Regions from separate parts of the Allobranchiibius huperziae genome, predicted to be linked through region 2. Evidence: predicted binding sites of a transcription regulator. Region 2 holds the regulator's gene; each other region holds the start of a gene.
What was found. The regulator LexA, encoded in region 2, represses DNA repair genes until DNA is damaged. The targets are predictions, from matches to a motif close to TCGAACANNTGTTCGA.
Positions count from the first base shown of each region.

Region 1: HNR15_RS06830 (HNH endonuclease signature motif containing protein) is a predicted target of LexA. The motif match lies at 1,495-1,510, and genes of this name have one in related genera.
Region 3: HNR15_RS08050 (HNH endonuclease signature motif containing protein) is a predicted target of LexA. The motif match lies at 1,057-1,072, and genes of this name have one in related genera.

Region 1 is NZ_JACCFW010000001.1:1,421,767-1,425,036, forward strand. It holds gene priA (bifunctional 1-(5-phosphoribosyl)-5-((5-phosphoribosylamino)methylideneamino)imidazole-4-carboxamide isomerase/phosphoribosylanthranilate isomerase PriA) at 1-354, shown strand, start outside; gene HNR15_RS06825 (SseB family protein) at 351-1,073, shown strand; gene HNR15_RS18595 (hypothetical protein) at 1,249-1,377, shown strand; gene HNR15_RS06830 (HNH endonuclease signature motif containing protein) at 1,562-3,007, shown strand; gene HNR15_RS06835 (1-acyl-sn-glycerol-3-phosphate acyltransferase) at 3,111-3,270, opposite strand, start outside.
Region 2 is NZ_JACCFW010000001.1:2,294,750-2,298,019, reverse strand. It holds gene HNR15_RS10805 (LysR family transcriptional regulator) at 1-597, opposite strand, end outside; gene HNR15_RS10800 (NAD-dependent protein deacetylase) at 725-1,615, shown strand; gene lexA (transcriptional repressor LexA) at 1,649-2,377, opposite strand; gene HNR15_RS10790 (hypothetical protein) at 2,684-3,124, shown strand.
Region 3 is NZ_JACCFW010000001.1:1,693,124-1,696,393, forward strand. It holds gene HNR15_RS08040 (FAD-binding protein) at 1-225, opposite strand, end outside; gene HNR15_RS08045 (DUF3054 domain-containing protein) at 201-554, opposite strand; gene HNR15_RS08050 (HNH endonuclease signature motif containing protein) at 1,119-2,492, shown strand; gene HNR15_RS08055 (slipin family protein) at 2,588-3,270, opposite strand, start outside.

The sequences.
Region 1 (3,270 bases), 870 kb from region 2:
GCGGTCGGGCTCGACGTTCGCGGCACGACGCTGGCGGCTCGCGGGTGGACCCGCGAGGGTGGTGACCTCTGGGAGACGCTGGCGAGACTCGACTCCGAGGGGTGCGCTCGGTATGTCGTGACCGATGTCGCCAAGGACGGGATGCTGCAGGGGCCGAACGTGCCGCTGCTGCGCGACGTCTGTGCGCGGACCGACCGCCCGATCGTCGCGTCCGGCGGGGTGTCGACCGTCGCCGACATCGAGGCTCTGCGGGCCCTGGTGCCCGACGGTGTCGAGGGCGCGATCGTCGGATCCGCGCTCTATCGAGGGGCTTTCACACTCGGTCAGGCGCTCGACGCGGCGGGGCGGCCGTGAGCGACCACCACGACTCCGCCGATCAGCCGTGGGAGGGCAGGCAGCTTCCTGCGACCGGCTTCGAGCAGGACACCGGCGAGGCGGACACGGCGCTGATGGCCGCCATCGATGCCGACGACACGACGTTCATGTCGGCACTGTCGGCAGTCCGGCTGCTGGTGCCGATCGTCGCGACGGCGGACGACACGGAGGACACCGACGACGGGCTCACCGTCGAGAAATCGACGCAGATGGCCGTCGTGACGCTGACGGCCCCGGACGGCGAACGGGCCCTGCCGGTGTTCTCCGGGGTGCAGGCACTGCACGCCTGGAATGCTGACGCACGGCCCCGTCCGGTCCCGTCCGCACAGGCCGCTCAGGCGGCGGTGGCCGAAGGGTGCGATGTCCTGGTGCTCGACCTCGGCTCGGAGCACCTGCGCATCGTGCGCCCCAGCATGGTGTGGGCATTGGCCACTCAGCGTGCGTGGCTCCCGGCGTACGCCGACCCGTTCGTCCGCGATGCCATCGCCCGCGCCGTCCGGGACGAGCCGGCGGTGGTGTCGGCCGACTGCGAGAGCGATGACGACGGTCAGCTGCGGGTGGTGCTGAGGCTGATTCCCGGGCTCGCTTCCGGCGAGGTGCAGGGGCTGTGCGCGCGGATGGGCGAGCAGATCGCGACCGATGGCGAGACCCGCGCGCGCATCGACGCGCTCTCGTTCCGGGTGCTCACCGCGCGCTGACAAGCAGGTCCCAGGGAGGGGCGATGTTGGGCGCACCGCATCGGACGTGCCTCGGATGCGGTGCGGGCTTTGGTGCGCTTCAGCGACCTGCGGGCGTGCGACGCGAGACTGCCGGCGCTACCGACAGTCGGATCGCCCGTGCCCGATCGCGGGCTGGCGAGCGAACGATCCGCACGTGCGGACTGCCGTCCGGGGATCGATCCGATTCGGCGAGGTGCAGGGGCTGTGCGCGCAGATCGCGACTGATGGCGAGACCCGCGCGCGCATCGACGCACTCTCCCTCCGGATGCTCACCGCGAGTTGACAAGCAGACCCACCCCGGTGTGGACAACACCGGCATTCGGCGGGGAATGTGGATCACGTACAGGCGAATCACATTGAGAAGTATGAAGATTCGCCTCGATAACCCTTGCGTCTAACTTCGAACGCGCGTACGATGAGGGGTAGATCGCAGACCCGCCAGACAACCAGGGAGGGGGTGGGTGCGGATGGGTGTCGAGGGGATCTCCCGGGTGCCTGATGCACAGCTTCCGCCCGCTTCAGGGCTGGTGTCAGCCGGGCCGGGTGCTGCGGCTGGGTTGCTGGATCGGCTGGCCGAGTTGGTGACGGATCTGCAGGACTGGCACGGTGCGTTGTACCAACTCGGTGAGGCGGAGTTGGGTGGGTTCGTCGCGACGATGGTGGGGTTGGTCTCCCGGGCGGAGTCCTTGGCGGCGGTCGCCACGACCGAGGCGGTCACCCGCGGAGTGGTCGCGAGCTCCACGGCGACCGATGCGGGCGGATGGGTCGGTGCGTGTATCACCCAAGCCAACGCCGCCGGTATGGCGGGTGCGCCCGTGACAGCCGAGCCGGCTGTCTTCCGCCGGATCGGCTCGGTCGCCACCGGGTGCGCCGACCCGCGCAACCGGGTGGTGGCGGATGCGCTGGCCGCTGGGGTGGTGAGCGTGAGCTGTGCGCGGGTGGCGTTGCGGGAGGTCCCGAAGGTGTTGCCGGTGATTCCCGGTGCGGATCGGGATGAGGTGCTGTCCTGGTACCTGGCGTTGTCGCACACCGGGACCCGCACGTTGCGGGACCTGTCGGCGCGGATCATCGGCCGGTTCGCCCCCGAGGTGCTGGTCGCGCAGGAGGAGCACCAGCAGGCGTGCGAGACGTTGACCTGGGCCGACCTGCCCAACGGGCTGACCCGGTTGACCGCAGACCTCTCGGCCGGTCACGCCGCGGTCATCAGACACGCCATTCAGGCTCTTTCCGCACCCCGCTCTGACGGGAACACTGCTGATGCCGCGGCCGACCCGACGCCGAGCGCGGCCCCCAGTGCTCCTGGCGCAGTGACGGAGCGGGACACCCGCACCCCGAGCAAGCGGCGTGCGGACGCACTGACCGAGCTCGCCGAGGTGGCGGCCCGGCTGTTGGACGGGGACCGCTCGCACAGCAGCGGCACCGTCGGCGGGTCGGCGAAGATCGTGATCACCCTCGATCATCAGACCCTGATCGACCAGCTCACCACTGCCGGCCACCTACCCGGGATCGGGCGGACGATCAACGGCGACCTGCTCGACGCCGGGACCCTACGGCGATTGGCCTGTGACGCCAACGTGATCCCGATGGTGTTGGGCGGCGAGTCAGAAGCCCTCGATGTCGGCCGCACCAGACGCCTGTTCACCGGCGGCCTGCGCACCGCGATCATCCACCGCGACCGGCACTGCACGTTCCCCGGCTGCGACCGACCACCCGACTGGTGCGACGCCCACCACATCACCCCCTGGTGGGCCGGCGGACAGACAACCCTGAGCAACGCAGCCCTGCTGTGCGCACGCCACCACACCATCGTGCACCGCGACCTGCTCACCGCCACCGTCACCACCACCGGCGTCACCTGGGACCTCACCCCCGGACTCATGCCCCAGCGACCCGGCACCGGACACGCGGCATGACGCTGACGGCGTTCACGTTCGTTGACGGCGTTCAAAGACCGTCAACGAACGCGAACGCCGTCCGGGCGGGTTCCGACGCGAGCGGAGAGGAAGAACGACGGCCTCAGCCGACCGTCTCGTTCTCGGGCGGTGTCCAGTCGTCGATCGCGGCCCACTCATCGCGCAACCATCCGACCAGATCGTCCGGTCTCACCCTCGTGCGTCGCAGGGAGACGTCGACGCGGTGGGTGAGAGGCACGGCAGCCCAGATCGCGGCGATCGAG
Region 2 (3,270 bases):
CTCGTCGACCATGTCGGTCATCCGCACCGACGCGGCGCCGGCGAGCGGGTGGTCCGACGGCACCACCAGGCGCACCTCGTCGTCGAGCAGCTTGCGGGACTGGAACGCCTCGATGTCGTCCTCGCCGCGGGCCAGCGGCGCACCGTCGTATGCGAACGCGACGGCGATGTCGCACTCGCCGGCCCGCAGTGCGGCCAGCGACTCGGGGGGCTCGGCCTCGGTGAAGGTCACCTCGACGTCGGGGTAGGCCTTTCGCACCATCGCGAGCGCGTGCGGGACGAGTGTCGAGGAGGAGGAGGGGAAGGCCATCAGGCGGACGCGGCCGGCGCGCAACCCGGCGATCGCGGCGACCTCTGATTCGGCGGCCTCGAGGGCGCTGAGCACGGGGCCCGCGTGACGGGCCAGCACCGCGCCGGCTTCGGTCAGCCGCACGCTGCGGCCCAGGCGCTCGACCAGGACGGTGCCGATCCGGTCCTCCAGACGGCGCACCATCTGGGAGATGGCGGGCTGGGAGTAGCCCAAAGAGGTGGCCGCAGCGGTGAAGCTGCCCTCGTCGGCGATGGCCCGGATGACCCGCAGGCCCGCAGCGTCGATCATCCGCCAATCATATAATGGAAGGTTATCCATCGGAACCCATCTTCGTGCTTTCGTTCTGCACCAGCCATGCATCGCAGTGGCCACCCGCGCACCCACGGGGCCACGGGGCCGGTGCGACACTGATGACGTGCTCGAGTCTGCGGTCTCCCCGGTGCCCGAGGGAGTGCGCCCGGATCAATGGGACGGACTGGCGAGCTACCTGGCGGATGGCGGGCTGGTCGCCCTGACCGGAGCCGGCCTGTCCACCGAATCGGGTCTGCCGAGTTACCGCGACGCCCGCGGCGTACGTCGGGTGCAGCCGATGACGGTGACCGAGCTACGCGCCAGTCATGAAGCGCGGCAGCGGTATTGGGCACGTTCCTACGTCGGTTGGCCACGCTTTGCGGCTGCCCGACCGAATGACGGCCACCGCGCGGTCGCCAGGCTTCTCGCCGCCGGCACCCTGACGAGCGTCATCACCCAGAACGTCGATGGGCTGCATCAGGCGGCCGGTGCGAGCGAGGTGCTCGAGCTGCACGGCAACCTGGAGCGGGTGGTCTGCATGGCCTGCTCGAGCACGCATCGCCGCGATGACATGGACGACTGGTTGCGCGACGCCAACCCCGGATTCGACCGCGCGATCGGAGGCGCGGTCCGACCCGACGGTGACGTCGCGCTGCCCGAGGCGATCGTGCGCGCGTTCGTCACGGCCGACTGCCCTGTGTGCGGTTCGGACCTGCTGAAACCGGACGTCGTGATGTTCGGCGAATCGGTGCCGAAACCGTTGGTGGAGCAATGCTTCGGCCTCGTCGAAGAGGCGTCGGCGCTGCTCGTCCTGGGGTCGTCGCTCGCGGTGATGTCCGGTTACCGGTTCGTGCGCCGGGCCGCCCGCATCGGCGTGCCCGTGATCGTGATCAACGACGGATGGACCCGCGGGGACGGCGAGACCGACCTGAAGATTGAGGCGCCGCTGGGCAGCACCCTGACGGCGCTGGCGGACCGACTGGGAGCGCCGGCCGTGGGTGCACCGGGCGTCTAACGCGCCTGAGGAGCGCCGGGCGACCGCGGTCGCTCAGACCCTGCGCAGCACCGCCGTGACCTTGCCCAGCACCACGGCGTCGTCGCCGTCGATCGGGTCGTACGCCGTGTTGTGCGGCATCAGCCAGACCTTGCCCCCGGTGCGCTTGAAGGTCTTGACGGTCGCCTCGTTGTCGAGCATCGCCGCGACGATGTCGCCGTTGGTCGCGGTCGGTTGCTGACGCACCACGACCCAGTCGCCGTCGCAGATCGCGGCGTCGATCATCGAGTCGCCGACGACCTTCAGCAGGAAGAGGTCGCCCTCGCCGACGATCTGCTTGGGCAGCGGGAAGACGTCCTCGACGACCTCGTCGGCCAGGATCGGACCGCCCGCGGCGATCCGTCCGACGACCGGGACGTACGACGCACTGGGTCGTCGGTCGCCGATGCCGGTCTCGTCCTCGACGCTCAGGTCACCGTCCGGCGCGTTGGTGACGCTGGACCCGCCCCGGTAGCCGCGCTGGTCCTTGTCCTGGTCCGGTGAGATGACCTCGATGGCGCGCGGCCGGTTGGGGTCGCGGCGCAGGTAGCCCTTGCGCTCGAGCATCGACAGCTGGTGAGCGACGGAGCTGGGGCTGGTCAGGCCGACGGCCTCGCCGATCTCGCGCAGGCTCGGCGGGTAACCGCGCCGGTCCACGGAGTTGCGGATGACCTCCAGCACGCGCCGCTGTCGGGTGGTCAAACCGTCGTCGTCGCGCTCGGGCATCTGGTGCACCTTGGCCATGGTCTTCGTCCGTCCCTCTCCGAGTGGATCGTGCTGCCACCGCCCGCCCCAGGTGTCCGAACGGCTGCGTCCCCGGGACCGATGAGTCGCCGTATTCGGCGTCGTTCCGCGGATTCACAACTGCTGAGCAGGGGCTGTCGGTGGTCGGTGTTTCAGTTCTGCAGGTGAGCACGAGATTACGAGAGTCGGACACACTTTCCAAACATCTGTTCGGGGCGTGTCTGGATTTTCTCGAACGCGCGTGCTAGACATCAGACAGATGATCGATCGCACACACGTACGATCGACGAGTTATCGGAGGATCTCATGAGTGCCGTCACCGCTGTTCCCAGCTGGGTCACTCCCGCCACCCCTGCCCGGCCGGGTCGTCCCGGCGCATCGCGACGTACGGCGCCCGCGTCCATCCGTCGCGGCCACCTGCGCGCGGTCCCTGATCTGCCCGCGCTCGTGGACGCACCTGCGCCGACGATGCACATCACTCGTCGCGGTCGCCTGCTGATCACGCTGTGCGCACTCCTGCTATGTCTCGTCGGGGGAGTGGCGGGAGCCCGTGCCGCAGTGGGCGGCGGCGGGTCCGCGCAGCGCTACGACACCGTGGTCGTCCAGTCGGGCCAGACCCTGTCCTCGGTCGCCCACCACGCCTACCCCCAGCTGCCGATCGGCAATGCGGTGCAGCGGGTGCAGGCCGCCAATCGACTGAACACCCTGCAGGTGTTCGCCGGCGAGCAACTGCGCCTGCCTCGCTGAGTCCGGCCGCGCGCCTTCTGGCGCCCCGTAGCAGGGCCGACACCGCCTCCGTGTCGCCCTCGGCGGCCCTCTGACCAGCACGAACGACCCCGCGGAAACCGGGCAGTCTCTAAAGGTTGCATCACCCCCTCCACCGGAATACGATC
Region 3 (3,270 bases), 600 kb from region 2:
GACGACGGGCGGCTCCACGAGCCCCGACAGATCCAGCTGCCAGCCCTGCTCGCTGTCCGCGACGTGGTTGAAGCTGTGACCGGAGCCGGTGACCTTCGCAGCCGGCGCCTCGCGCAGAACCCGCCGCAGCTCCTCGATGGAGGCGGGTCGAATCCGCCGACCTGAGCGGTAGTCGATCGTCCCGGACCAGTTGGTAGCTCTCAGCTGCGCATCCGTCGTTGCCATCCGGCAACCATGACACGCCAGCCCATGAGAAACACTCCCAACACGATCGTCGCGACGATCACGAAGCTGACCGCCACCCCGCGGCCTGTCAATGCCCGCAGCACCATTCCGATCACGACGGCCCCCACCCAGATCGGCACGCCTGCTCGCAGCGACGCCGGCGCCCACCGCCGTACACCCACCGCGACCGCCCACCCGGCGGCCGCACCCACCAGGAACGGCCACGCCACGACCGCGGACTCGAGCACGGGGTGGCTCTCGGAGTGCGACGCCCGCCCGATCGCGGCGAACGCCACGATGAGCACCACGTCGAGGACAGCGGCTACCACGGTCGAACGCCGCGTATCAGCCTGTTCGGCCCTAGGAGGCGTCTGGGTGGTCGTCATTCATCGAGCCTAAGACGCCGGCCGCCGATGACCTCATCACCCCAGATCCAGGGTCTCGGAGCCGCTATCTGCAGCCTCTGAAACGAGGTGCAGGCGCATCGCCTGCAGCGGCACCCCGGCGCCGAAGCACCGCCGCTGCACATCCTCCCCGCATCTCGGTGCAGTCACGCAAGGAGCGTTACGCCGACAAGACCGAGCAAGGTGACGTGCGAGCGAAACTGCACCGGGGCATCCCAGCGGGCCCATCGGTAGCGCAGCTGATTGGCCCTCGATGAAACCCCCGGCGCACGCCCATCCCATATCTGTTCGTGTCGGCACCAGAAGCGCTTCTTATGTGTGGACAACTGCTGAAATAGCAACACCGACGCCGGGGGATGTGGATATTTTTAGCTCGAATCATAACTACTGGCAGGGACATTCGTTGGATTTACCCTTGCGCCAGGAGTCGAACACATGTATGATTCAAGATAGACGGCAAGGGGCGCCGTCATCAGCGCAGGAGGGGCCATGGCGCAGTCGAAAACTGAGCACCGGCGCCCTGCTGCGCCGGGTACCGGTGACCGATTGATGGCTCTGCTGGGCAAGTTCGCTGCCGGGCTGGACGAATGGCCGGACGCTCTGTGGCAACTGGACGAAGCGGCCCTGGGTGAGGTCGTCGGGGGCATGCTGCGGATCACAGCTCGCGCGGAGAACGTCGCCGCGCTGGCGACCGCGGATGCGCTGAGTCGGGGGACCGTGGCGAACTCCACGGCGACGGGTGCTCCGGCGTGGGTCGCCCGTCAGGCAGCTGGTGTCGAACCCGCGGTGGTGCGCCGGGTGGGTTCGGTGGGCGTGGACTGTGCGGATCCGGCCAATCAGGTGGTTGTTGAGGCGTTGGCGACCGGGTCGGCGAGTGTGCCGGTGGCTGCTGCCGCGTTACGGCAGGTGCCAATGATCCTGCCGCAGCTGCCGACCGTGGATCGGGATGACCTGCTGGGCCGGTACCTGTCGTTGTCGGACTACGGCGCAAAGACGTTGCGGGAGTTGACCACCCGCATCCTGGGGGAGTACGCGCCGCAGCAGCTGGTGCGGGATGAGGAGCGTCAGCAGGAGTGTGAGTCGGTGTTCTGGGCCGACCTACCGTCCGGGTTGACCCGGTTCGTCGCCGAACTCTCGAGCGGGCACGCCGCCATGGTCAAGCACGCCCTGCGCGCCTTATCCGCTCCCGCGCCGGTGGCAGCTGGCGGCGAAGGGCCAGAGCGGGATACTCGCACCCCCGCTAAGCGGCGTGCGGACGCCCTGGTGCGACTGGTCGACACCGCCGCCGGGGTGTTGGACGGCACCAGCTCGCGGCCGGTCGGAGAGTTCGGCGGGACCGCCAAGATCCTCGTCACCCTGGACTACAACACTCTGTACGAGGGGCTCCGGGACGCGGGCCGGCTCGGCCAACACGGCTCAGACGAAAACGGATTCGCGCCGACCTATCTACCGGGAATCGGGCACAGCACCGACGGCGACCACCTCGACGCCGGCACCCTGCGCAGACTCGCGTGCGATGCCGACCTGATCCCCGCAGTCCTCGGCAGCGAGTCCGAACCGTTGGATCTCGGGCGCGCCAAACGCCTCTTCACCGGCGGACTCAGAACTGCGATCATCCACCGAGACCAGCACTGCACCTTCCCCGGCTGCGACCGACCACCCGACTGGTGCGACGCCCACCACATCACCCCATGGTGGGCCGGCGGCGGAACGAACCTGTCGAATGCAGCGCTGCTGTGTGCAAGGCACCACACGATCGTGCACCGCGACCTGCTCACCGCCACCGTCACTACGACCGGTGTCACCTGGGACCTCACCCCAGGCCTCATGCCCGCCCGACCCGGCCAACGACCCGCCGCATGACGCTGACGGCGTTAACCGCCGTTGACGGCGTTCGAACACCGTCAACGAACGCGAACACCGTCAGCGTGCAGCGCGACCGAAGTGCGGCGGAAACCTCAGGACGGGCTGACGACCGCGTCCATCTCCGGCTGTGCGTCGCCCGCAACCCGGCTCTCCGCGAGGACGGCGTCAGCAGCCTTCTTGGCCTCGGCGACCTTGTCGGAAGCGTCGGCGCTCGGCTTCAAGCCGCTGAGCACACCCTGGATCAGGTCGATCGGCAGGGGGATGACGACCGAGTTGTTGTTGTTGCTACCGATCTCCAGCAGGGTCTGCAGGTAGCGCAGCTGCAGGGTGGCGGGGTTGGTCGACATGACATCGGCCGCTTCGGCGAGCTTGGCCGACGCCTGGAACTCACCTTCGGCGTTGATGACCTTGGCGCGACGTTCGCGCTCGGCCTCCGCCTGCCGCGCGATGGCGCGCTGCATGCTGCCGGGGATCTCCACGTCCTTGATCTCGACGATGAGGACCTTGATGCCCCACGGCTCGGTCTGCTGGTCGATGACCTTCTGCAGGTCGGCGTTGAGCCGCTCCCGTTCGGACAGCAGGGTGTCCAGCTCCGCCTTACCCAGTACGGCGCGCAACGAGGTCTGGGCGATCTGACTGGTCGCCGCCAGGAAGTTCTCGACCTCGACGATCGAACGGTTGGCGTCCACGACACGGAAGTAGGTCACCGCGTTCACCCGCACGGGGACGTTGTCCCGGGTGATGACGTCCTGCGCGGGCACGTTGAGGGTCACCG